DNA from 3 places in the Rhizobium sp. P1_B8 genome. Region 3 is predicted to be linked to each of the others. Evidence: predicted binding sites of a transcription regulator. Region 3 holds the regulator's gene; each other region holds the start of a gene.
The links. Region 3 encodes PhoB, which activates phosphate uptake and scavenging genes when phosphate is short. Its sites were predicted from a motif close to TGTCATNNANCTGTCAT; they were not measured.
Positions count from the first base shown of each region.

Region 1 (7,304 bases), on a different contig from region 3:
CCAAGCTGCAGACCGTTTGCCGTGCCCTTGCGTTCCGTCAGTGAGATCGCCAGGGACTGCAGGTAGTTGTTGCGCAGCACCAGGGTTGCCACTTCGCCGGTCATCGAAGAAAGAAGCTGGTCGCGTTTTGCGCGCGTCAGGCGCCCGTCATGCATGGCGGCTGCCAACGCGATCTTGATGTTGACCTCGACGTCCGAGGTGTTGACGCCGGCCGAGTTGTCGATGGCGTCGGAGTTGCAGCGCCCGCCCTTCAGACCGTAGGCGATGCGGCCCTTCTGGGTAACGCCGAGGTTTGCGCCTTCGCCGATCACCTTGGCGCGCACTTCCACCGCGGTGATGCGGATCGGGTCGTTGGCGCGGTCGCCGACTTCGGTGTCGGTTTCGGACGGCGCTTTCACATAGGTGCCGATGCCGCCGAACCAGAGCAGGTCGACCGGGCTCTTCAGGATCGCCATCATGATCTCGAAGGGGGTGGCTACGGCCTTGTCGATGCCGATCGCGGCAACCGCTTCCGGCGTCAGCGTGACCGATTTCGCGGCGCGGGAAATGATCATCGCACCCTTCGACAGCGCGCTCTTGTCGAAATCCTGCCAGCTTGAACGCGGCAGGTCGAAGAGCCGCTGGCGTTCGGCCAGCGTCTTTTCCATATCGGGGTCGGGGTCGATGATGATGTCGCGATGATCGAAGGCTGATACGAGCCGGATTTTGGGAGAGAGCAGCATACCGTTGCCGAAGACGTCGCCCGACATGTCGCCGACGCCCGCGACGGTAAAGGGCGTCGTCTGGATATCGATGTCCATTTCTCGGAAATGGCGTTTCACGGTTTCCCAGGCGCCGCGGGCAGTGATGCCCATCTTTTTATGGTCGTAACCGGCCGAGCCGCCGGAGGCAAAGGCGTCGTCCAGCCAGAAGCCGGCTTCCTGTGCCAGTGCATTGGCGGTGTCGGAGAAGGTCGCAGTGCCCTTGTCGGCGGCGACGACGAAATAGGGGTCATCACCGTCGAGCCTGACCGTATCCTTCGGCGGCACGATATCGGCGCCCGATATATTATCGGTGATTGAAAGCAGCGTGCGGATGTAGGTCTTGTAAGCTTCACGGCCGGCATTGAAGATCTCGTCGCGGCTGCCGCCGACAGGAAGCTTCTTCGGATAGAAACCACCCTTGGCGCCCACCGGCACGATCACCGCGTTCTTGACCTGCTGGGCCTTGACGAGGCCGAGCACTTCGGTGCGGTAATCCTCGGCGCGATCCGACCAGCGAAGGCCGCCGCGCGCCACCTTGCCGAAACGCAGGTGAACGCCTTCGACTTCGACGCCATAGACGAACATCTCGCGGAAGGGTTTTGGCTGCGGCAATCCGTCCACCAGATGCGGATCGAGCTTGAAGGCCAGCATCGGCTTCGGCGAGCCGTCCGGGTTCTTCTGGAAATAATTGGTGCGCAGCGTCGCATCGACGATATTGACGTAGCGGCGCAGGATACGGTCGTCGTCAAGGCTTGGCACGTTTGCAAGCTCGGTCTCGATCGCCTGATGCAATTCGGCAAGCTTCTTCACGCGAGCCTTCTCCGAAAGCCTGGTGTCGAGCGTGTCATGGAAGAGACGGAAGATAGCAGCGGCGACACCGGGATATTTGTCGAGAGTCGTTGCGATATAATCCTGCGAATAGGCGATGCCGGCCTGCCGGAGATAACGCGCATAGGCGCGCAGAACGTTCGTCTCGCGCGCCGAGAGCCCGGCCGAAAGGATCAGCCGGTTGAAGCTGTCATTGTCGATCGTGCCGGCGAAGGCGGCGACGAAGGCTTCCTCGAGGGCGGCGCCGTAACGCTGCAGGTCGATTTCGCCGCCGTTGCGGGCCTCGAGCTCCATGTCGTGCAGCACGACGAGTTTGGTTTCTCCATCAGCGGCAGGCACCCCGATGTCGAAGGTGCGTTCGCTGACGACATTGAAGCCGAGATTCTCGAGGAGCGGCACTCGGCGCGACAGCGCCAGCTGGCCGCCGGCGTGAAAGATCTTCAAGGAAAGGGTGCGGCCCTGTGCCTCCTGGCGATGGTAGAACTGAATGCGAAGCGGCTCGCCGGCGGCGCAGGCGCCGATATCGGCGAGGTCGGCCACGGTTTCCTCCGGGGTGAAGGAATCCTGGAAGGCTTGGTCGACGGATATCTTCGGCGCTTTGGCCCCGGCCAGCGCCTCGAAACGGTCGTCCCAGCGGGCCGTGATCTCGCGGATCGCCTGCTCGAGCTTTGCCTGCGGGATGCGCGGCGTCTTGCCGCCCGAGCGGCCGATGATGAAATGCACGCGCGCCACGCCCCCTTCCGGGAAAGCCGGGTAATAGGCAGAGACACGGCCGTCATAGACAGTCTTCAGATAGGTGCCGATCCGTTCGCGTACGATCGAGTCATATTCCTCGCGCGGCACGTAGATGATCACCGAGACGAAGCGGTCGAAATGATCGATTCGTGGCAGGACGCGCACGCGTGGCCGATCGGCCAAGTCGTTGATCTGTTCGGCAAAACTTGCAAGCAGCGTCGTGTCGATCTGGAAAAGGTCGTCGCGCGGATAGGATTCCAGCGTGTTGTCGAGCATGCGGCCGGAATGGCTCATCGGGTCGAAGCCGAAATGTTCCTTCACCTTCTCGATCTTGGAACGCAGCAGCGGGATTTCGGAGGCGAGCGACGTATAGGCCGTCGAGGTGAAGAGGCCGACGATGCGCAGTTCGCCGGTGACGTTGCCGTCAGTGTCGAAGCGCTTGACGCCGACATAATCCATATAGGCCCGGCGATGGACGATCGATTTCACATTCGCCTTGGTGACGATCAGGAAGTCGGGGCCGTCGAGGAAGGCAAGGATCTCAGGCGTTGTCGTTACGGCGTCCTTGCCGGTGCGCAGCACCAATACATCGGGATTGGAGAGGATGCCGAGGCCAGCACCCTTGTCGCGCTCGACCTTGGCATTGCTCCCCTTGCCGGAATAGACATATTCCCGCATGCCGAGGAAAGTGAAATTCTCGTCGCGCAGCCAGGTCAGGAAAGCGACGGCTTCGTCGCGATCGGCCTTCTTCCGGCTGGCGCCATTGGCCGCAAGCTCTGCGATCACTCCGTCAATCTTGGAAAGCATCGGCTTCCAGTCGGAAACCGACAGGCGGACCTGTTCGAGCACTTTTTCGATGCGTTTGACGAGATCGGCGGCCTGGGCGGAATTGAGCGGCGCAATATGAAGCTGGATATGGCTGACGCGGTTGGCCGGATCGCTTGGGTGATCGGCGGAATAAAGCGCCGGCGCCTTGCCCTTCTCCATGATCAGGATGGGATGCACGGCCATGAACAGGTCGCGATAGGTGCTTGTCACTTCGCCCATGACCGATTCAAAAAGAAAAGGCATGTTCTGGTCGGTGACTGAAAGCACCGAGACCGCGATGCCATCAGGCGTCACATCGGCAATGGTGTCGATGCCGACACGAGGCACCTTACCGTTCCAGGCGGCGAGCTCCTTTGCCGAATGCACGGCGGAGAGTGCCAGCATCTCAGGCGTGTAGAGTTCGAGATCGTCATTGCTTGCCCGGCCGAAGAGAATTTCCGGATCGAGATGCGCTTCACCCGTCGCCTTGGCGATCTTGCGCGCGCTTTCGATCTGCTTTTCCCGTTTCGGATTGTTTCTGGCAGCCATGGATCGCCTCCCTCAATGTCTGATTTTTCGCAAGCTAGCAGAAGATTCTTCGAAAAAATCTCTAAAAGAGCGGTCCGAAGGATTGTTTTGATGCTTTTTTGGCGCTGGAAATGAGAAATTGTAAGAGATTTTCCGCTTTCGTCGCCAAACGAAAGGGAAAGTCCCGTCTCCCGGTTTTTCGTCCCGGCGAACATTTCCACGCTCGCATGAAGAATGGTTGACAGCGTGGCGTCAAAAAGATCATCAAACGCGGTCATCATTCGGATCTTGGGTATCATGTCGGAAAATGCAGCGGGCGCAGTCATCGTCATTTCCAGCCATGTGGTGCGTGGCTCGGTCGGAAACCGGGCAGCCGTCTTTGCATTGGAGACGCTCGGTCATCCGGTCTGGGCCATGCCGACCATCGTGCTGCCCTGGCATCCCGGCCACGGCCGCTCGACGCGGCTAACTTTTGCGGAAACGGATTTCGACGCGGCGATCGACGATCTGATCCGCGCGCCCTGGATCGGCGAAGTCAAGGCGGTGCTTTCGGGCTATTTCGGCAATGCCGCCCAGGCGCGCTCCGTCGCTCGGCTGATCGGTGCGCTCCGGCAAAACAATCCCGAGCTGCTCTATGTCTGCGATCCCGTCATGGGCGATCTCGGCGGCCTTTACGTGCCGGAAGCAACTGCAGAGGCTATTCGCGATCATCTCATTCCGCTTGCCTCGCTCGCGACGCCGAACCGGTACGAGCTTGCATGGCTTTCGGGGGCGGCCCTCGAAGACAACAGTACGATCATGGAGGCGGCGCTCGCGCTCGGACCATCGCGCATGCTCGTCACTTCAGCCGTGCCGATGATGGCGGGCGGTACCGGCAATCTTTATCTTTCCGGTCGCCACGCGCTTCTTGCCGAGCACCGTGTCGTCGAAAACCCGCCCAATGGTCTCGGCGACCTGCTCGCCGCCGTCTTCCTGTCGCGCCTGCTTTCCGGGCTCGAGGACGAAAAGGCGCTGCAGCTTGCCACCGCCAGCGTCTTCGAGGTGCTTGCGCGGGCCGTCAAGCGCGGCAGCAACGAGTTGATGCTGGCAAGCGATGCTTCCAGCCTTTCAACGCCGATGGCCATGGTGCAGATGCGCCGGCTCGTGCACCCGGCGCAGCGGCGGAAAAAGTGACGCATCTGCCAATATGTTCATTTTGCGGTGCAGCAGTTGATCTTGTCGTCCGCGCGCGCTAATCCAGAAGCATGCAGCGTTTTCCAAACCCTCTTCTGGACGGCTATCGCAACTTCATGAACGGGCGCTATTCCGACGCCCGCGACAGGTATCGGCAGCTTGCCGAAAACGGTCAAAGTCCCCATACGCTTGTCATTGCCTGTTCGGATTCTCGCGCGGCACCGGAGCTGATCTTCGATGCCGGCCCGGGCGAGCTCTTCGTCATCCGCAACGTCGCCAACATGGTCCCGCCCTACGAGCCGGATGGCCATTTTCATTCGACGTCGGCCGCACTCGAATTTGCCGTGCAGGTGCTGAAGGTCTCGGATATCGTCGTGATGGGTCACGGCCGCTGCGGTGGCATCCGCGCTGCGCTCGATCCGAATGCCGAGCCATTATCGCCCGGTGACTTCATCGGCCGTTGGATGTCGCTGGTCAAACCTGCCGCCGAGCAGATCCAGAGCAACGACGTGATGACGGCCGCCGAGCGGCAGACGGCGCTGGAGCGTGTATCCATCCGCAATTCAATCAACAATCTCAGAAGCTTCCCCGACATCAAGGCTCTCGAGGAAGCGGGAAACCTTCATCTCCACGGCGCCTGGTTCGACATTTCGACCGGTGAACTCTGGGTCATGGACGCCGAGACACGCGACTTCATTCGTCCCGAAATCTAGGGACATGCCAGTTTATCACTTTTTTAAGGATTGTTGTTAAGCTCGCCGTCAATTGGTCGGGTACGACCGAGGTTTTGATCACCGTGGCGATTGGCGATGAAGTTCGAAACCATCAAAAAGGTTATCCTGGCCGCTATCATGCTGCCCTTCGTCTTCATGCTCATCGAAGGCGTCGTCGTCATACGTTCTTCGGTCACACAATACAGGAACCTCGAAAAGGACCGGCAGTTCGCCGATGTGCTTGCCCGTGGCGGGTCCATCGCCGCCACCGAGATCCTGAGTGAAATCGGCGCCACCCGCCGCTACCTCGCACGTCCCAACAGCCGGACTGCCGCCGACATGTTGCAAAGCCGGGTGACGCTCGATCGGGAACGCCGCGCCTTTTATGCCAGCCTTCCCTCCCGCGATGCGCTCGACGAGGGGCTCGTCGGCGAATTATCGATTCTCAGCCTTGCCTACAGCCGCATCATCGCTGCGCGCAGCGCCGTCGACCAGGGGCGTTATACCGGCAGCGATCCCGGTTCCATCTACTGGTATGCGGCTCTCAAGCAGCTTGCTGTCGTCGATGCGCTCTCACCGCTGATCAGCGATCCGGTGCTGCTTGAGAAATCCAACCAGCTGATGGGCATCCTGCTGACCTATTACGGCGAAAGGCTAATTACCGGCGTTGGCACCCGCTACCTCGATCACGGTGTTTCCGCCAGATTGCCGGTAGAGCTCTTCGTGCAGGGCAAGGTCATGCTCGGCGAGGGCATGGATCATATGGTCTTCCATTCCTCCGCGCCGATCGTGCGCGACATCGTTGCCTATCTCGGCCGCAGCAACCAGGTGAAGGCGAATGCGATCACCGATGCCATTCTCGCCGGATCGCGGCCGACAGGCGCCGTGCATGACGTCTGGGCCGCTGCGCAGAGCGAACGCATGACCTTCCTGCAGCAGAAGATGATCGAGGCCGCAAAAGATATTCACGAGACCGGCGAAAATCTTTCCATGCGCTCGCACATTCACCTGACGCGGATCCTGGCGCTGTGTGCCGGCCTGCTGATTCTCGCCACATTGGTGATGGTGCTGGCGGCAAAGGGGCTGCGGCTGATCGACCGGCTGACGCAGGATAGGGAGGCGCTGGTGGGCGAGTTGCGTAGCGCCGCCCAGACCGATCTTCTGACCCTTCTTTACAACAGGCGCGGCTTCGAGGTCGCTGCATCTGCGCTTCTCACACAGGCCGAGCATGGATCACGCTGGATTTCCGTTGTGCTCTTCGACCTCGATCATTTCAAAAAAATCAACGATATCAACGGGCATGACGCCGGCGATGCCGTGCTCCGGCAGGTCGCGGGCGTTGCACGTGAGAATTTTCGTTCCTTCGATCTCTTGGTGCGCCATGGCGGCGAGGAGTTCCTGGCGCTTCTGCCGGATTCGACGCCTGACGATGCCGCAATCGTCGCCGAGCGCGTGCGGCTGGCAATCGAGGCGGCGGAAATCCCGTTGCCGAGCGGCGATGTTCTCAAGGTGACGGCGAGTTTCGGGTGCGCCGGACGGCCAAATGAAGCCTCCAACCGGAACTTCGAGGATCTGGTCAAACGTGCCGATCTGGCGCTTTATGCCGCCAAGGCCTCCGGCCGCAACTGCGTCGTCTCGGGACCGACCCTGCCGGCCCCGGCCCAGGAGGAGCGACGCAAGGCGGCGTCGGGCGGCGGCTTTGATTTCCGCAAATGAAAAACGCCGCATGTCGCAGCGGCGTTTTCGGGTATGGGTGTCGATGAAGGCTTATCTACCG
Region 1 is NZ_JBFTZZ010000010.1:92,094-99,397, forward strand. It holds gene AC1D2N_RS14410 (NAD-glutamate dehydrogenase) at 1-3,662, opposite strand, end outside; gene pdxY (pyridoxal kinase PdxY) at 3,939-4,814, shown strand; gene AC1D2N_RS14420 (carbonic anhydrase) at 4,886-5,527, shown strand; gene AC1D2N_RS14425 (GGDEF domain-containing protein) at 5,624-7,243, shown strand.
Region 1: the regulator PhoB is predicted to act here: its motif matches at 3,869-3,885, upstream of AC1D2N_RS14410 (NAD-glutamate dehydrogenase).

Region 2 (7,304 bases), on a different contig from region 3:
TACGCGCTGCGCTATGTTTCGAAGCGGCTGCGCTCGGCGACCCGCGAGGCCGTGCATCTGAACAGCCACGTGCTCGGCGCGATGCAGGAGACGATCCAGGGCATCGCCATCGTGAAGGCCTTCACGATGGAAGAAGAACTGGAGCGCAAGGTCAACAAACTCATCAAGGGCGCCGAAAGCCGGGCCAACCGGATTGCCCGGCTTTCCGAGCGCACGTCTCCGCTGACGGAAAGTTTCGCGGGCTTTGCCGTCGCCAGCGTGCTTGCCTATGCCGCCTACCGCTCGATCTACTTTAATGTGCCACCCGGCGCCTTTTTCTCCTTCGTCACGGCGCTGCTGCTTGCCTATGACCCGGCTCGACGGCTTGCCCGCCTGCAGGTGCAGATGGAGCGCGCCGTCGTCAATGCGCGGATGATCTACGAGTTGCTCGACATGGAACCGCGCCAGCGCGACCTGCCAGATGCCCGGCCGCTGACCGTGACGCAGGCGAGGATCGAATTCCGCAACGTTTCCTTCGCCTATGGCAACGAAAGCGTCCTCAGCGGCGTGAGCTTCATCGCCGAGGGCGGGTCGACCACCGCACTTGTCGGTCCCTCGGGTGCCGGCAAATCCACCGTCATCAGCCTCATTCCGCGTTTCTACGATCCGCGCGAAGGCGAAATTCTGATTGACGGGCAGGACATCGCCCACATCACCAAGAAGTCGCTGCGCCAGCAACTCGCCTATGTCTCGCAGCAGCCCTATCTGTTCGAGGGCACGATCCGCGACAATATCCGCTATGGCCGGCCGGAGGCGACCGATGCCGAAGTGGAAGAGGCGGCCAGGCTTGCCTATGCGCATGATTTCATCTCGGCACAGCCGCAGGGTTACGAGACGCCGGTCGGCGAAAACGGCGTGACGCTTTCGGGCGGCCAGCGTCAGCGCCTGTCGATCGCACGCGCCCTGGTGCGCAATGCGCCGATCCTGCTTCTCGACGAGGCGACCTCCGCCCTCGACACCGAATCGGAAGCCGCCGTGCAGAAGGCGCTCGACGAAGCGATGACCGGACGCACTGTCGTCGTCATTGCCCATCGGCTCTCGACCGTGGTGCGCGCCGACAAGATCGTCGTCATGCAGCAGGGCCGTGTCGTCGAGGAAGGCAATCACGAGACGCTTGCGAAGGTCAGCGACGGTCTTTACGCTCGCCTCAACAACCTGCAGAGGCCCTCGGCCTCCGATTCAAACTGACCTGGTGAGACTGACATGAGCGATGCTGCGATGAAACTGGTGGTGGTTGGCGCAGCAGGACGCATGGGGCAGACGCTAGTCCGGCTCATCCATTCCATCGACGGCGTGACGCTGCATGCCGCGGTCGAGCGCGCCGGTTCGCCCTTCGTCGGCAAGGATGCCGGCGAGATCGCCGGTCTCGGCCCGACCGGCGTCATCATCGGCGACGATCCGCTCAACGCCTTTCTCAATGCCGAAGGCGTGCTCGACTTCACCTCGCCCGCTGCAACAGTGGAATTCTCAGGTCTCGCCGCGCAGGCCCGCATCGTCCATGTCGTCGGCACGACGGGCTGTTTACCCGATGACAACGCCAGGATCGCCGCGGCCGCCCGCCATGCCCGCATCGTCAAATCAGGCAATATGAGCCTCGGGGTCAATCTGCTCAGCGTGCTCGCAGAGCAGGCGGCGCGTGCGCTCGACCCTGATGACTGGGATATCGAGATCCTGGAAATGCACCACAAGCACAAGGTGGATGCGCCTTCCGGCACCGCCCTTCTCTTCGGCGAGGCTGCGGCAAAGGGGCGCGGCATCGATCTGGCCTCGAAGTCGGTCCGGGTGCGCGACGGCCATACCGGCGCCCGTGAAGCCGGCACGATCGGTTTTGCGACGCTGCGCGGCGGCTCCGTCATCGGCGAGCATTCCGTGCTTTTCGCCGGAGAAGGCGAAATCGTCACCTTGTCGCACAGCGCGGCCGACCGCTCGATCTTTGCGCGCGGCGCCATCAAGGCGGCGCTCTGGGCGCGCGACAAGAAGCCGGGTCTCTATTCCATGCTCGATGTGCTCGGGCTTTCTTCCTCATAACGATACTACGGAGGCATATTCATGAGCGGTACCCTCGTCCTCGTTCGCCACGGCCAGAGTGACTGGAACCTGAAGAATCTCTTCACCGGCTGGAAGGATCCCGATCTGACGGAGCTCGGCATCCAGGAAGCCAATGCCGGCGGTACGGCGCTTGCCGAATACGGGATCAAATTCGATGTCGCCTATACCTCGGTGCTGGTGCGTGCGCAGCACACGCTGAAGCTCATCCTCGACAAGGTCGGCCAGCCCGATCTCCAGACGATCCGCGACCAGGCGCTGAACGAGCGCGACTATGGCGATCTCTCCGGCCTCAACAAGGACGATGCCCGCGCCAAATGGGGCGAGGAACAGGTGCACATCTGGCGCCGTTCCTATGACGTGCCGCCTCCCGGCGGCGAAAGCCTGCGCGACACCGGCGCCCGCGTCTGGCCCTACTACCTCACCGAGATCCTGCCGCGCGTGCTCAGGGGCGAGAAGGTGCTGGTGGCCGCACACGGCAATTCGCTGCGCTCGCTGGTGATGGTGCTCGACAAGCTGAACAAAGAAGGCGTGCTCGCCCTCAACCTCGCGACCGGCGTGCCGATGGTCTACAAGCTGAAGGCGGATTCCACCGTCGCTTCGAAGGAAGTGCTCGGCGACATGTCGGGCGCGCATTGATCTCAGCTGACCTTTCCCCGCTTCGGCGGGGAAAGACGCTCAGTTCTCGATGGTGAACTGCACCCGGTCGGCCGCGAAACGGCTGATCGAATATTGCACCGGCACGCCGTCAAGATCGGTATTCATTGCCTTGGCGATCAGAAGGATGGCACCGGGAGTGAGTTCAAGGTCGGCCATATCGGCTGCGCTTGCATGGGCGGCCGTCACCTCGGTCGTCGCCCGGACATAATCCGGCAGGCCGAGTTCGGCGAAAGCCTTGGTGATCGATTCCCCCGCCCGGTAGGCCTCGCCGATACCGGCGAAGCGTTCGGCCGGAAACCAGCTCGTCGCCCTTGAAACCGGCCGCTTGTCCGCCTGGCGCAAGGTTTCCAGGCGGATCACTGGCTCACCCTGCTTCAGGCCCAGCCAGCGGGCGACCTCTGCATTCGCTTCCTCTTTCGCCTCATCGAGCAGAAGGCCGCGCATTTCACGCGCCTGATCGCCAATGCCGGCGGTAAAGCGCGTGCGCCTTGTGATCGGGAAATTCAGCCGCTCCTTGCGTTCGATCAGCGTGCCGCGACCTTGTACCGCACGGACGATCCCCTCCTGCGCCAGTGCCGCCAGCGCACTGCGCACCGTATGCCGGTTGACGCCGAATTGCACCGCCAACATGGTTTCCGGCGGTACCATTCCCGTTTCGTCATAGGCTCCGTTGCTGATCGCCTCGCGAATCCGATCGGCGATCTGGCGCCACAGCGCCACGCCGGTTTGCCTTTGCACCTGCTTCAATCCCGCCATTCCACCCCTGCCTGCTATTTCTCGCCTTCTGCATAATTCGATCCTGAAAACGATCCCGATTTCAGGATCGAATTATGCAGCAATTCAAAGTGCTACAGCGTCCTTTGCGCGTCTGAAAAGACGCGCGGCGCCGTAGATGTCACACGCTTGTCACGACATCGATTTAGAGCTAAATGTATCTTGTATGGTTGTCTATATCAATAGACATTTTAAGGGAAGCGGCGATGATACCAGCGGACAGGAAAGACGCTGCGTCACAGATGGCATCCGGGCGCAAACGCGCCGCCGATCTGCTGGCGCGTGCGGAACGCAGCGAACTCACAGCGGTCTTCGATGCGCTGCCGCAAAAGCCTGTGGCCCATCAGGTGCGCGGACCGGAGACCGGGCTGGTGATGGTGCGCGGACGCATCGGCGGCGGCGGCGCTCCCTTCAATCTGGGCGAAGTGACCGTGACGCGGGCCACCGTCCGGCTCGACTCCGGCTCGGTCGGCCATGCGCAGGCGCTCGGCACCGACCGCGAGAAGGCCCGGCTTGCGGCGATCTTCGACGCGCTCTGGCAGGAGGACGCGACGAAGGATTTTGTCGAACAGGCACTGCTTTTGCCAATCGCCGAACGCATCGCCGATGCCGAACGCCGCAAGGCGGACGAGACGGCGGCGACACGCGTCGATTTCTTCACCATGGTGCGGGGAGACAACTGATGGGCCTGAAGACAGAAGCTCTGACCGGCGGCTTTGCCGAGCCGGTCTTCCATGCCCAGAGCGTCTTCAAGATGCTGATGGACGGCATGGCTCGCCCCGGCACGATCCAGACCGTTCAGCCCCATGTCGCTCCGCCGGCACCGCTCGGCATCGCCGCCGGCACGATCGCGCTGACGCTTTGCGACCACGACACGCCCGTCTGGCTTTCCCAGGGACTGGTGAAATCCGCCGTGCCGGAATGGCTCGGCTTCCATACCGGCGCGCCGTTGACCAGCGATAAGGCCGAGGCGCGCTTTGCCTTCACCGAGGCCGGCACCGCACTTTCCTCCTTCGGCCTCTTTGCATCAGGCACGCAGGAATATCCCGACCGCTCGACGACCGTTGTCATCGAGCTCGCCGAACTCGCGGGCGGCCGCAGGCTGGCGCTGATGGGTCCGGGCATCCAAAGCGTGACGGAGATCGCGCCCATCGGCCTGCCGGAGACCTTCCTGCGGCTCTGGACCGAGAACCGTGCGCTCTTTCCGCGCGGCGTCGACATCGTGCTGACGGCGGGCAAGCGTTTCCTCTGCCTACCGCGCACCACCAAGATCACAGCAACGGAGATCTGAGCTCATGTATGTTGCCGTCAAGGGTGGCGAGGCCGCCATCGCCAATGCCCACCGCCTGCTGGCCGACCGCCGCCGCGGCGACCGTTCGCTGCCGGCGATCGGCATCGAACAGATCGTCGCGCAGCTGGCGCTCGCCGTCGATCGCGTCATGGCCGAGGCCTCGCTTTTCGACCGCACGCTCGCTGCACTTGCCATCCGCCAATCACGCGGCGACATGATCGAGGCGATCTTCCTGCTGCGCGCCTACCGCACGACGCTGCCGCGTTTCGGCTATTCCAGGCCGCTCGACACGGCTGATATGACGATCGAACGCCGCATCTCGGCGACCTACAAGGATCTGCCGGGCGGCCAGCTCCTCGGTCCGACCTTCGACTATACCCACCGCCTGCTCGACCCCTCGCTGCTTTCTGACGAGGCGGTCGAGACGCCCGCTCAGCGTGCAGCCGAGATCGGCCGCGTCATGCGCGTCTCCGAAATCCTCGGCGAAGAGGGCCTGATCGAGGCCGACGGCGACATGCCGGAAGATCATGAGATCGGCGATCTGACCCGCGAGCCGATGGAATTCCCGATGACCCGCGATCTGCGCCTACAGGCGCTTACCCGTGGCGACGAGGGCTTCCTGCTGGCGCTCGGTTATTCCACCCAGCGCGGCTACGGCCGTAACCACCCCTTCACCGGTGAAATCCGCATCGGCGACGTCGAGGTGGAATTCGACGTGCCGGAACTCGGTTTCGCCGTCTCGCTCGGCACGATCCAGATCACCGAATGCCAGATGGTCAACCAGTTCAAGGGTTCGGCCAAGGCGCCGCCGCAATTCACCCGCGGCTACGGCCTGGTCTTCGGCCAGAGCGAGCGCAAGGCGATGGCGATGTCGCTGGTCGACCGGGCGCTTCGCGCCGAAGAGCTCGGCGAGGATATCACCGCGCCGGCACAGGACGAGGAATTCGTCATCTCGCACTCCGACAACGTCCAGGCGACGGGCTTCGTCGAGCACCTGAAGCTTCCGCATTATGTGGATTTCCAGGCCGAACTCGATCTCGTCCGCCGCATGCGCCGCGAATTCGAATCCGCCCGCAACGGTGGCGAAGACATGAAGGAAGCCGCCGAATGACCGATCTGGCCAGCTACAACTTCGCCTATCTCGACGAACAGACGAAGCGGATGATCCGCCGGGCCATCCTGAAGGCAATCGCCATTCCCGGCTACCAGGTGCCCTTCGCCTCGCGCGAAATGCCGATGCCCTATGGCTGGGGCACCGGCGGGGTGCAGGTGACGGCCTCGATCATCGGACCTGATGACGTGCTGAAGGTCATCGACCAGGGTGCCGACGATACGACCAACGCCGTTTCCATCCGCGCCTTCTTCCAGAAGGTCGCCAATGTCGCGGTGACGACGCATACCAAGGATGCGACGATCATCCAGACGCGCCACCGCATTCCCGAAGAAAAGCTCGGGGTCGGGCAGGTGCTCGTCTACCAGGTGCCGATCCCCGAGCCGCTGCGCTTCCTCGAGCCGCGTGAGACCGAGACGCGCAAGATGCACGCGCTCGAAGAATACGGTCTCATGCATGTGAAGCTCTACGAGGATATCGCCCATAACGGCCGCATCTCGCGGACTTACGCCTATCCGGTGAAGGTCCACGGCCGCTATGTCATGGACCCGTCGCCGACGCCGAAATTCGACAATCCGAAGATGCACATGTCGGACGCGCTGCAGCTCTTCGGCGCCGGACGCGAGAAGCGCATCTATGCGGTTCCGCCCTATACCGACGTCGTCAGCCTGGATTTCGAGGACTATCCCTTCGATATCCAACGTTTCGATAAACCCTGCGCCCTTTGCGGTGCGGAGGATGTCTATCTCGACGAAGTGGTTCTCGACGACAAGGGCGGGCGGATGTTCGTCTGCTCCGACACCGATCATTGCGAAGACCGCCGCGCGCACGGACATGCCGGCGAGATGCTGGCCCGGGAGGCTGCAGAATGAGCGATACCCCGCTTCTCAAAGTCCATGACGTTTCGAAATTCTACGGCAACCGTATCGGCTGCCGCGACGTCTCCTTCGAGCTCTGGCCCGGCGAAGTGCTTGCCATCGTCGGCGAGTCCGGCTCCGGCAAGACGACGCTGCTCAACTGCCTCTCCACCCGGCTGCTGCCCAGCACCGGCAGCGTCGAATATCACATGCGCGACGGCAGCTACCGCGACCTCTACCGCATGAACGAGGCCGAGCGGCGCTTCCTGATGCGCACCGATTGGGGCTTCGTACACCAGAATCCGGCCGATGGCCTGCGCATGACCGTCTCGGCCGGCGCCAATGTCGGCGAACGGCTGATGGCGATCGGCGACCGGCACTACGGCAAGATCCGCGCTTCGGCGATCGACTGGCTCGAACGCGTCGAGATCGACGCCGACCGCATCGACGATCAGCCGCGCGCCTTTTCCGGCGGCATGCGCCAGCGCCTGCAGATCGCCCGCAACCTCGTCACCGGGCCGCGCCT
Region 2 is NZ_JBFTZZ010000006.1:124,634-131,937, reverse strand. It holds gene AC1D2N_RS10200 (ABC transporter ATP-binding protein) at 1-1,227, shown strand, start outside; gene dapB (4-hydroxy-tetrahydrodipicolinate reductase) at 1,243-2,067, shown strand; gene AC1D2N_RS10190 (2,3-bisphosphoglycerate-dependent phosphoglycerate mutase) at 2,089-2,724, shown strand; gene phnF (phosphonate metabolism transcriptional regulator PhnF) at 2,764-3,501, opposite strand; gene phnG (phosphonate C-P lyase system protein PhnG) at 3,726-4,202, shown strand; gene phnH (phosphonate C-P lyase system protein PhnH) at 4,202-4,810, shown strand; gene AC1D2N_RS10170 (carbon-phosphorus lyase complex subunit) at 4,815-5,921, shown strand; gene AC1D2N_RS10165 (alpha-D-ribose 1-methylphosphonate 5-phosphate C-P-lyase PhnJ) at 5,918-6,793, shown strand; gene phnK (phosphonate C-P lyase system protein PhnK) at 6,790-7,304, shown strand, end outside.
Region 2: the regulator PhoB is predicted to act here: its motif matches at 3,639-3,655, upstream of phnG (phosphonate C-P lyase system protein PhnG).

Region 3 (7,304 bases):
GGTCGCCTTCGTCGCCAACGCGCCGACGACACCGCTCGATCCCTCGACGGCTCTGCCCGTGCAGGTCTATATGTGGGCCAACGAGGCCGAACGTGCCTTCGTTGAGCGTACTTCGGGTGCCATCATCGTCCTGCTCCTGTTCCTGATCGTCATGAACATGGGCGCCATCCTCTTGCGTCGTCGCTTCGAGCGCCGCTGGTAAACGGAGTTAAACATCATGAACATGTTGACGGAAGCTGCAGTTGAAAAGGCGCTGGATCACAAGATGAGCAACGGCCCGTATAAGATGATCGGAAAGGATGTCTCGGTTTACTACGGCGAAAAGCGCGCGCTTTTCGATGTGAACCTGAACATCCGCGAAAACACCGTAACCGCCCTGATCGGCCCGTCTGGCTGCGGCAAGTCGACCTTCCTGCGCTGCCTCAACCGCATGAACGACACGATCGACGGCTGCCGCGTCACCGGCAAGATCACGCTTGATACCGACGATATCTATGATCCCGATATCGACGTCGTCGAACTTCGCGCCCGCGTCGGCATGGTCTTCCAGAAGCCGAACCCGTTCCCGAAGACGATCTATGAAAACGTCTCCTACGGCCCGCGCATCCATGGCCTTGCCATGTCGAAGGCCGATCTCGACCAGATCGTCGAGACCAGCCTGCAGCGCGCCGGTCTCTGGAACGAAGTCAAGGACCGCGTGCACGAATCCGGCACCGGCCTGTCGGGCGGTCAGCAGCAGCGCCTCTGCATTGCCCGTGCCGTCGCCGTCAGCCCTGAAGTCATCCTGATGGACGAGCCCTGCTCGGCGCTCGACCCGATCGCCACCGCCAAGGTCGAGGAGCTGATCCACGAGCTGCGCGAGAACTACACGATCGTCATCGTCACCCACTCCATGCAGCAGGCCGCGCGCGTCTCGCAGCGCACCGCCATGTTCCACCTCGGCAATCTCGTCGAGGAGAACGACACCGACAAGATGTTCACCAATCCCGACGATCCGCGCACCCAGGACTACATCATGGGTCGCTTCGGCTGATCTTGGCGACACCAAGCCTTCCCGTTATTCGAGGATAAAGCCCCATGGCATCGACACATATTTTTTCTGCCTATGATGATGATTTGAAGTTCCTGTCCAGGCGGATTTCCGAAATGGGCGGCCTGGCCGAGCAGATGGTCAGCGAAGCCGTGCGCGCTCTCGTCAACGGCGATACCGCGCTGGCGCAGAAGGTCATCTCCGACGACGTGATCCTCGATCACGCCGAACGCGAAATCGGCGACAAGGCGATCGTCACCATCGCCCGCCGTCAGCCGATGGCTTCGGACCTGCGCGAAATCATGGGTTCGATCCGCATCGCCGCCGATCTCGAACGTGTCGGCGACCTCGGCAAGAACACCGCCAAGCGCGTCATCGCCGTCCAAAGCACCGGCGTTCCCCGCAAGCTCGCTCGCGGCCTCGAGCATCTGTCCGAGCTGGCGCTCGTTCAGCTCAAGGAAGTGCTCGACGTCTACACCAATCGTTCCGCCGACAAGGCGAATGCGATCCGCGAACGGGACAATGAGATCGACGCGATGTACACCTCGCTGTTCCGCGAGCTCCTGACCTACATGATGGAAGATCCGCGCAACATCACCAGCTGCACACATCTTCTCTTCTGCGCCAAGAACATCGAGCGCATCGGCGACCACGCCACCAACATCGCCGAGACGATCTATTACATGACGACAGGCGCGCAGCCGGAAGGCGACCGTCCGAAGGACGACAGCGCCAACACCGTCGGCGCGGTCACGGAATAACCGCCCACACCCCGCCACCTGCGTGCGCGCCCGTCCGGGCGCGCAAGAGGTCGCAGCCAATTTCTGAATTTGCGCAGGATGCATTGCTTAAATCACCCCCGGTTTAAGGATCATGCGCGAGGAGACCGACACGCATGATCCCGAGAGTTGCAGTTGTTGAAGACGAGGAAGCCCTCAGCGTGCTTCTTCGCTACAATCTCGAAGCGGAAGGCTTCGAGGTCGATACCATCCTTCGTGGCGACGAAGCCGAAATGCGGCTTCAGGAGCGCACGCCCGATCTTCTCATCCTCGATTGGATGCTGCCTGGCGTCTCCGGCATCGAGCTCTGCCGGCGCCTGCGCATGCGGCCGGAAACCGAGCGCCTGCCGATCATTATGCTGACGGCGCGCGGCGAAGAGAGCGAGCGTGTTCGCGGATTGTCGACGGGCGCCGACGATTATGTCGTCAAGCCCTTCTCGACCCCCGAGCTCGTTGCCCGCGTCAAGGCGATGCTGCGGCGCGCCCGCCCCGAGGTGCTGTCGACGGTGCTGAAATGCGGTGACATCGAGCTCGACCGCGAGACCCATCGCGTCCATCGCAAGACCCGCGAAGTCCGCCTCGGCCCCACCGAATTCCGCCTGCTGGAATTCCTGATGTCGTCGCCGGGCCGGGTCTTCTCCCGCTCGCAGCTTCTGGACGGCGTCTGGGGCCACGATATCTATGTCGACGAGCGCACCGTCGACGTCCATGTCGGCCGCCTGCGCAAGGCGCTGAATTTTTCCAACATGCAGGACGTCATCCGCACCGTCCGCGGCGCCGGCTATTCGATGGAAGCCTGAGGGCTTTGTCCCGCTGCTGTCCGGTTTGCGCTGATGGCTGCCCCTCACCCCAACCCTCTCCCCGTAAAAAACGGGGAGAGGGGACGTGCCACACGAGCGCGCGCTGGGAACGGAGAGGGCGCCGCATGCCCCTTCGCCCCGTTCACGGGGAGAAGGTGGCGGCAGCCGGATGAGGGGCAGCCATTGGCACGAACCAAAATTGCATAAAAAAACGGGCCACTTGGCCCGTTATTTATGTCTGACGATAATAGCCCGCTCAGCTGGCCCGCGCGGCCGCCCGGCGGCGTTCGTTGACCGGCTGGTAGGCAAGCTTCTGGTGGTAGCTGCAATAGGGCGAATTGTCGGGGGATTCGCAGCCGCAGAAATGGAAGTCATCCTTCAGCGGATCGCCGACCGGCCACTTGCAGGTGCGTTCGGTCAGTTCCGTCAGGCCGAGGCGTCGGGAAATCGGCACGACCACGTTGCCTCTCGGCACGTATTCCATTTCCTCGATCGTTTCGATCTCGATCTCTTCCTTCAGCATGGTCGCGCCCTGCTGGCGGGTAACGGTGCGCGTGGCGACCCGTGAGGCATAGTTCGGTGCGCGCGGCGCCGATGTATTGCGCTTCGGCGTTCGTGCGGCGGTGTTGGTGCCGCCGGCCTTGGCACGGCCTGGAAGGCTCAGCCGGTGCACTTTGCCGATGACCGCATTTCTGCTGACTCCGCCAAGCTGCGCAGCGATCTGGCTGGCGCTCAGTCCTTCGGCCCAAAGTTTCTTGAGTTTCTCGACCCGCTCGTCTGTCCAGTTCATGCCCTGTCTCCACCTTTTGCGTTGGTGATGGCAGAATCCCTCACCGTTGTCCCGGGAGCTCCGAAACAAGAAACGCTTGATCAATTTTGGTGACTAGTTCCGCCGCATGCAGTCTAGTAATTGATCTTTAACCTAGTGTGAGGCTGACTCCGTGACAAGAGTCGCATGAATCCGGATGAATCGAATTCGTAGTTTTCCCCAACTTGCTGCCTCTGCGTGGCATTTCTGCAATAATGCCTGTTGAAGACTGAAAATGCCGCTGTACACCCTTGCTGCATACGCTAAGGGCGCAGTTTTGTTGACATTGCAGCGCGAAAAGGAAATAGTGCCCCTCGCCGCCGCAAGGCGGCATTTTTGATTTTTCGGGCCTGGTTTCCTTAGCCGGAGTCATTGCCCGGCAACTTGATGGAGATCGCGCCATGGCTGAAGCCGCGCCGCTTTATGACACCTATTCTCGTGCCCCGCTGCGGTTCGAGCGAGGCGAGGGCGTGTGGCTGATCACCGAAAGCGGCGAGCGATATCTCGATTTCGGCGCTGGCGTTGCCGTTACGTCAGTCGGCCACAGCAATCCGCATGTCGTGGGCGCACTGAAGGAGCAGGCCGACAAGGTCTGGCACCTGTCGAACATCTATGAGATCCCCGGTCAGGAACGTCTGGCAAAACGGCTGACGGACGCCACCTTCGCCGACAAGGTGTTCTTCACCAATTCGGGTGCCGAGGCGCTCGAATGCGCGATCAAGACGGCGCGCCGCTATCAGTTTTCCAAGGGCCATCCCGAGCGCTTCCATATCATCACCTTCGAAGGCGCCTTCCACGGACGGACGCTGGCGACGATCGCTGCCGGCGGCCAAGAGAAATATCTCGAAGGCTTCGGCCCCAAGGCGCCGGGTTTCGATCAGGTGGCTTTCGGCGACATCGAAGCGGTCCGCGCCGCGATCACCGATGCCACGGCTGGAATTCTCATCGAGCCGGTGCAGGGCGAGGGCGGTGTCCGTCCTGCCACCACCGAGTTCATGAAGGCGCTCCGCCAGCTCTGCGACGACAACGGCCTGCTGTTGATCCTCGACGAGGTCCAGACCGGCGTCGGCCGCACCGGCAAGCTCTTCGCCCATGAATGGGCGGGCGTGACCCCCGACATCATGGCTGTCGCCAAGGGCATCGGCGGCGGTTTCCCGCTCGGCGCCTGCCTTGCCACATCAGAGGCCGCCTCCGGCATGAAGGCCGGCACGCATGGCTCGACCTATGGCGGCAATCCGCTCGCCATGGCCGTCGGCAGCGCCGTGCTCGACATCATCCTTGCCGATGGCTTCCTCCAGCATGTGCGCGACGTCGCACTGGTCTTCCGCCAGGGCCTCGCCTCACTGAAGGATCGTTATCCCGATGTGATCGAAGATATCAGAGGCGAGGGGCTGTTGCTCGGCGTCAAGGCTGCCGTTCCCTCAGCCGAACTGCTGCAGGCGATCCGCGCCGCCCATCTGCTCGGCGTGCCCGCCGGCGACAATGTCATCCGCCTTCTTCCGCCCCTCGTGGTCACCGCCGAGGAAGCCCGCGAGGGCCTTGCCCGCATCGAGCGCGCCGCCGAGAGCATTCGCGCCTCCAAGGTCAAGAAGACGGCTTGACGAGATTGCCGCCTTCGGGCGCAGCACAGGTAAGAAGACTATGGCTCCTAAACATTTCCTCGATCTTTCGGCGGTCACATCAGCCGATCTCAGAACCATCATGAACGATGCGCTCGCCCGCAAGCAGGCCTTCAAGGCCGGCAAGGGCGACAAGCCGCTCGCCGGCAAGATGCTGGCGATGATCTTCGAGAAGCCGTCGACGCGCACCCGCGTCTCCTTCGACGTCGGCATGCGCCAGCTCGGCGGCGAAACGCTGTTCCTGTCCGGCACCGAGATGCAGCTCGGCCGCGCCGAGACGATCGGCGACACCGCCAAGGTGCTGTCGCGCTATGTCGATGCGATCATGATCCGCACCACCGAACATTCGCGGCTGGTCGAGCTTGCCGAGCATGCGACCGTGCCTGTGATCAATGCGCTGACGGATGACACCCATCCTTGCCAGATCATGGCCGACATCATGACCTTCGAAGAGCACCGCGGCCCGATCAAGGGCAAGACCATCGCCTGGACCGGCGACGGCAACAATGTGCTGCATTCGCTGGTCGAGGGGGCCGCGCGTTTCGGCTACCGCATGAACATGGCCGTACCCCTTGGCTCCGAGCCCAAGGATCACTATCTGAACTGGGCCCGCAATGAGGGCGCCGAAATCATGCTCTGCCATGATGCCGACCGTGCGGTCGCCGGCGTCGATTGCGTGGTGACCGATACCTGGGTCTCCATGAATCAGGAACATCGGGCCCGGGGTCACAATGTCTTCCAGCCTTATCAGGTCAATGCGGCCTTGATGGCCAAAGCCGGCAATGATGCATTGTTCATGCATTGCCTGCCCGCCCATCGCGGTGAGGAAGTGACGGACGAAGTGATCGACGGTCCGCAATCCGTGGTCTTCGATGAGGCGGAAAACCGTCTTCATGCGCAGAAGTCGATTCTTGCTTGGTGCCTGGGCGCGATCTGAACCATAATCGGACGTCGCGAGTCACAGACATGACCATGTCGTCCCCTTCCAGGTGGAGGGGCTGGATGTGCGCGGTCGCGCCGTCCAGCTCGGCCCGATGCTCGATGCGATCCTCGAGCGTCATCATTATCCCGCACCTGTTGCCCGGCTGCTTGCCGAAGTCGTCGTGCTGACGGTGCTGCTCGGCACCTCGCTGAAGTTCGACGGCAAGTTCACGGTGCAGACCAAGGGCGATGGCCCGGTCGATCTCCTCGTCGCCGATTTCTCGACGCCGGAAAATGTCCGCGCCTATGCCCGTTTCGATCAGGCGCTGCTCAACAAGGCGATCGAGTCTGGTGAAACCGAGCCGGAGCAACTGCTTGGCAAGGGCGTGCTCGCCTTCACCATCGACCAGGGCAAGTTCAGCCAGCCTTACCAGGGCATCGTCGCGCTCGACGGCACTACGCTCGAAGAAATTGCCGGCGTCTATTTCCGCCAGTCGGAGCAGATCCCGACGCGCGTCCGCCTTGCCGCCGCTGAACTCTTCGATCGTGACGATGCCGGCAAGCCGCGCCATCGCTGGCGGGCAGGCGGCCTCGTCGCCCAGTTCCTGCCGGAAGCGCCGGAGCGCATGCGCCAGCCGGATCTCCACGGCGGCGACGGCGACACTGGCAACCGCCCGCATGGCGAGGACGATGCCTGGGTCGAAGCCCGTTCGCTGGTCGAGACCATCGACGCCGATGAACTCACCGACCCGCTTGTCGGCACCGAACGGCTGCTGTTTCGCCTGTTCCACGAGCGCGGCGTGCGCGTCTATGAACCGCGCGCCGTCTTTGATCGCTGCAGCTGCTCGCGCGACAAGATCAAGGGTGTGCTGAAAGGCTTTTCGGCCGAGGAGATCGAGGCCAGCCAGGAAAACGGCGAAATCGCCGTCACCTGCGAATTCTGCTCGACCACCTACCGCTTCGAGCCGGCCGAGCTTCAGCCGGCTGAATAGGCTCCGTTCGCATTAATGGCTGCCCCTCACCCTAACCCTCTCCCCGTAAACGGGGCGAGGGGACGTGCCCCGCAAGAGCTGGGTGAGGAACGGAGAGGTCGCGGCATGGTCCCTTCGCCCCGTTTACGGGGAGAAGGTGGCGGCAGCCGGATGAGGGGCCAGTGTCGGCGATCTCTTGGGCAGAGGTGTACGGCCTATGGCGTCACACGTCAGTTGAGCACGCGCAGCAGCCCCGGGGAATCCAGCGAGAAGGCGGGGATGTCGACATCGAACATCTCGCCTTCATCCGTTTCCATCTGGTAATGGCCGAACATCAGCCCTGAGGGCGTGTCGAGCGGGCAGCCGGAGGAATATT
Region 3 is NZ_JBFTZZ010000004.1:90,649-97,952, forward strand. It holds gene pstA (phosphate ABC transporter permease PstA) at 1-202, shown strand, start outside; gene pstB (phosphate ABC transporter ATP-binding protein PstB) at 218-1,033, shown strand; gene phoU (phosphate signaling complex protein PhoU) at 1,078-1,791, shown strand; gene phoB (phosphate regulon transcriptional regulator PhoB) at 1,926-2,609, shown strand; gene AC1D2N_RS07310 (GcrA family cell cycle regulator) at 2,866-3,399, opposite strand; gene AC1D2N_RS07315 (aspartate aminotransferase family protein) at 3,819-5,018, shown strand; gene argF (ornithine carbamoyltransferase) at 5,059-5,973, shown strand; partial or broken gene AC1D2N_RS07325 (Hsp33 family molecular chaperone) at 6,002-6,949, shown strand; gene apaG (Co2+/Mg2+ efflux protein ApaG) at 7,159-7,304, opposite strand, start outside.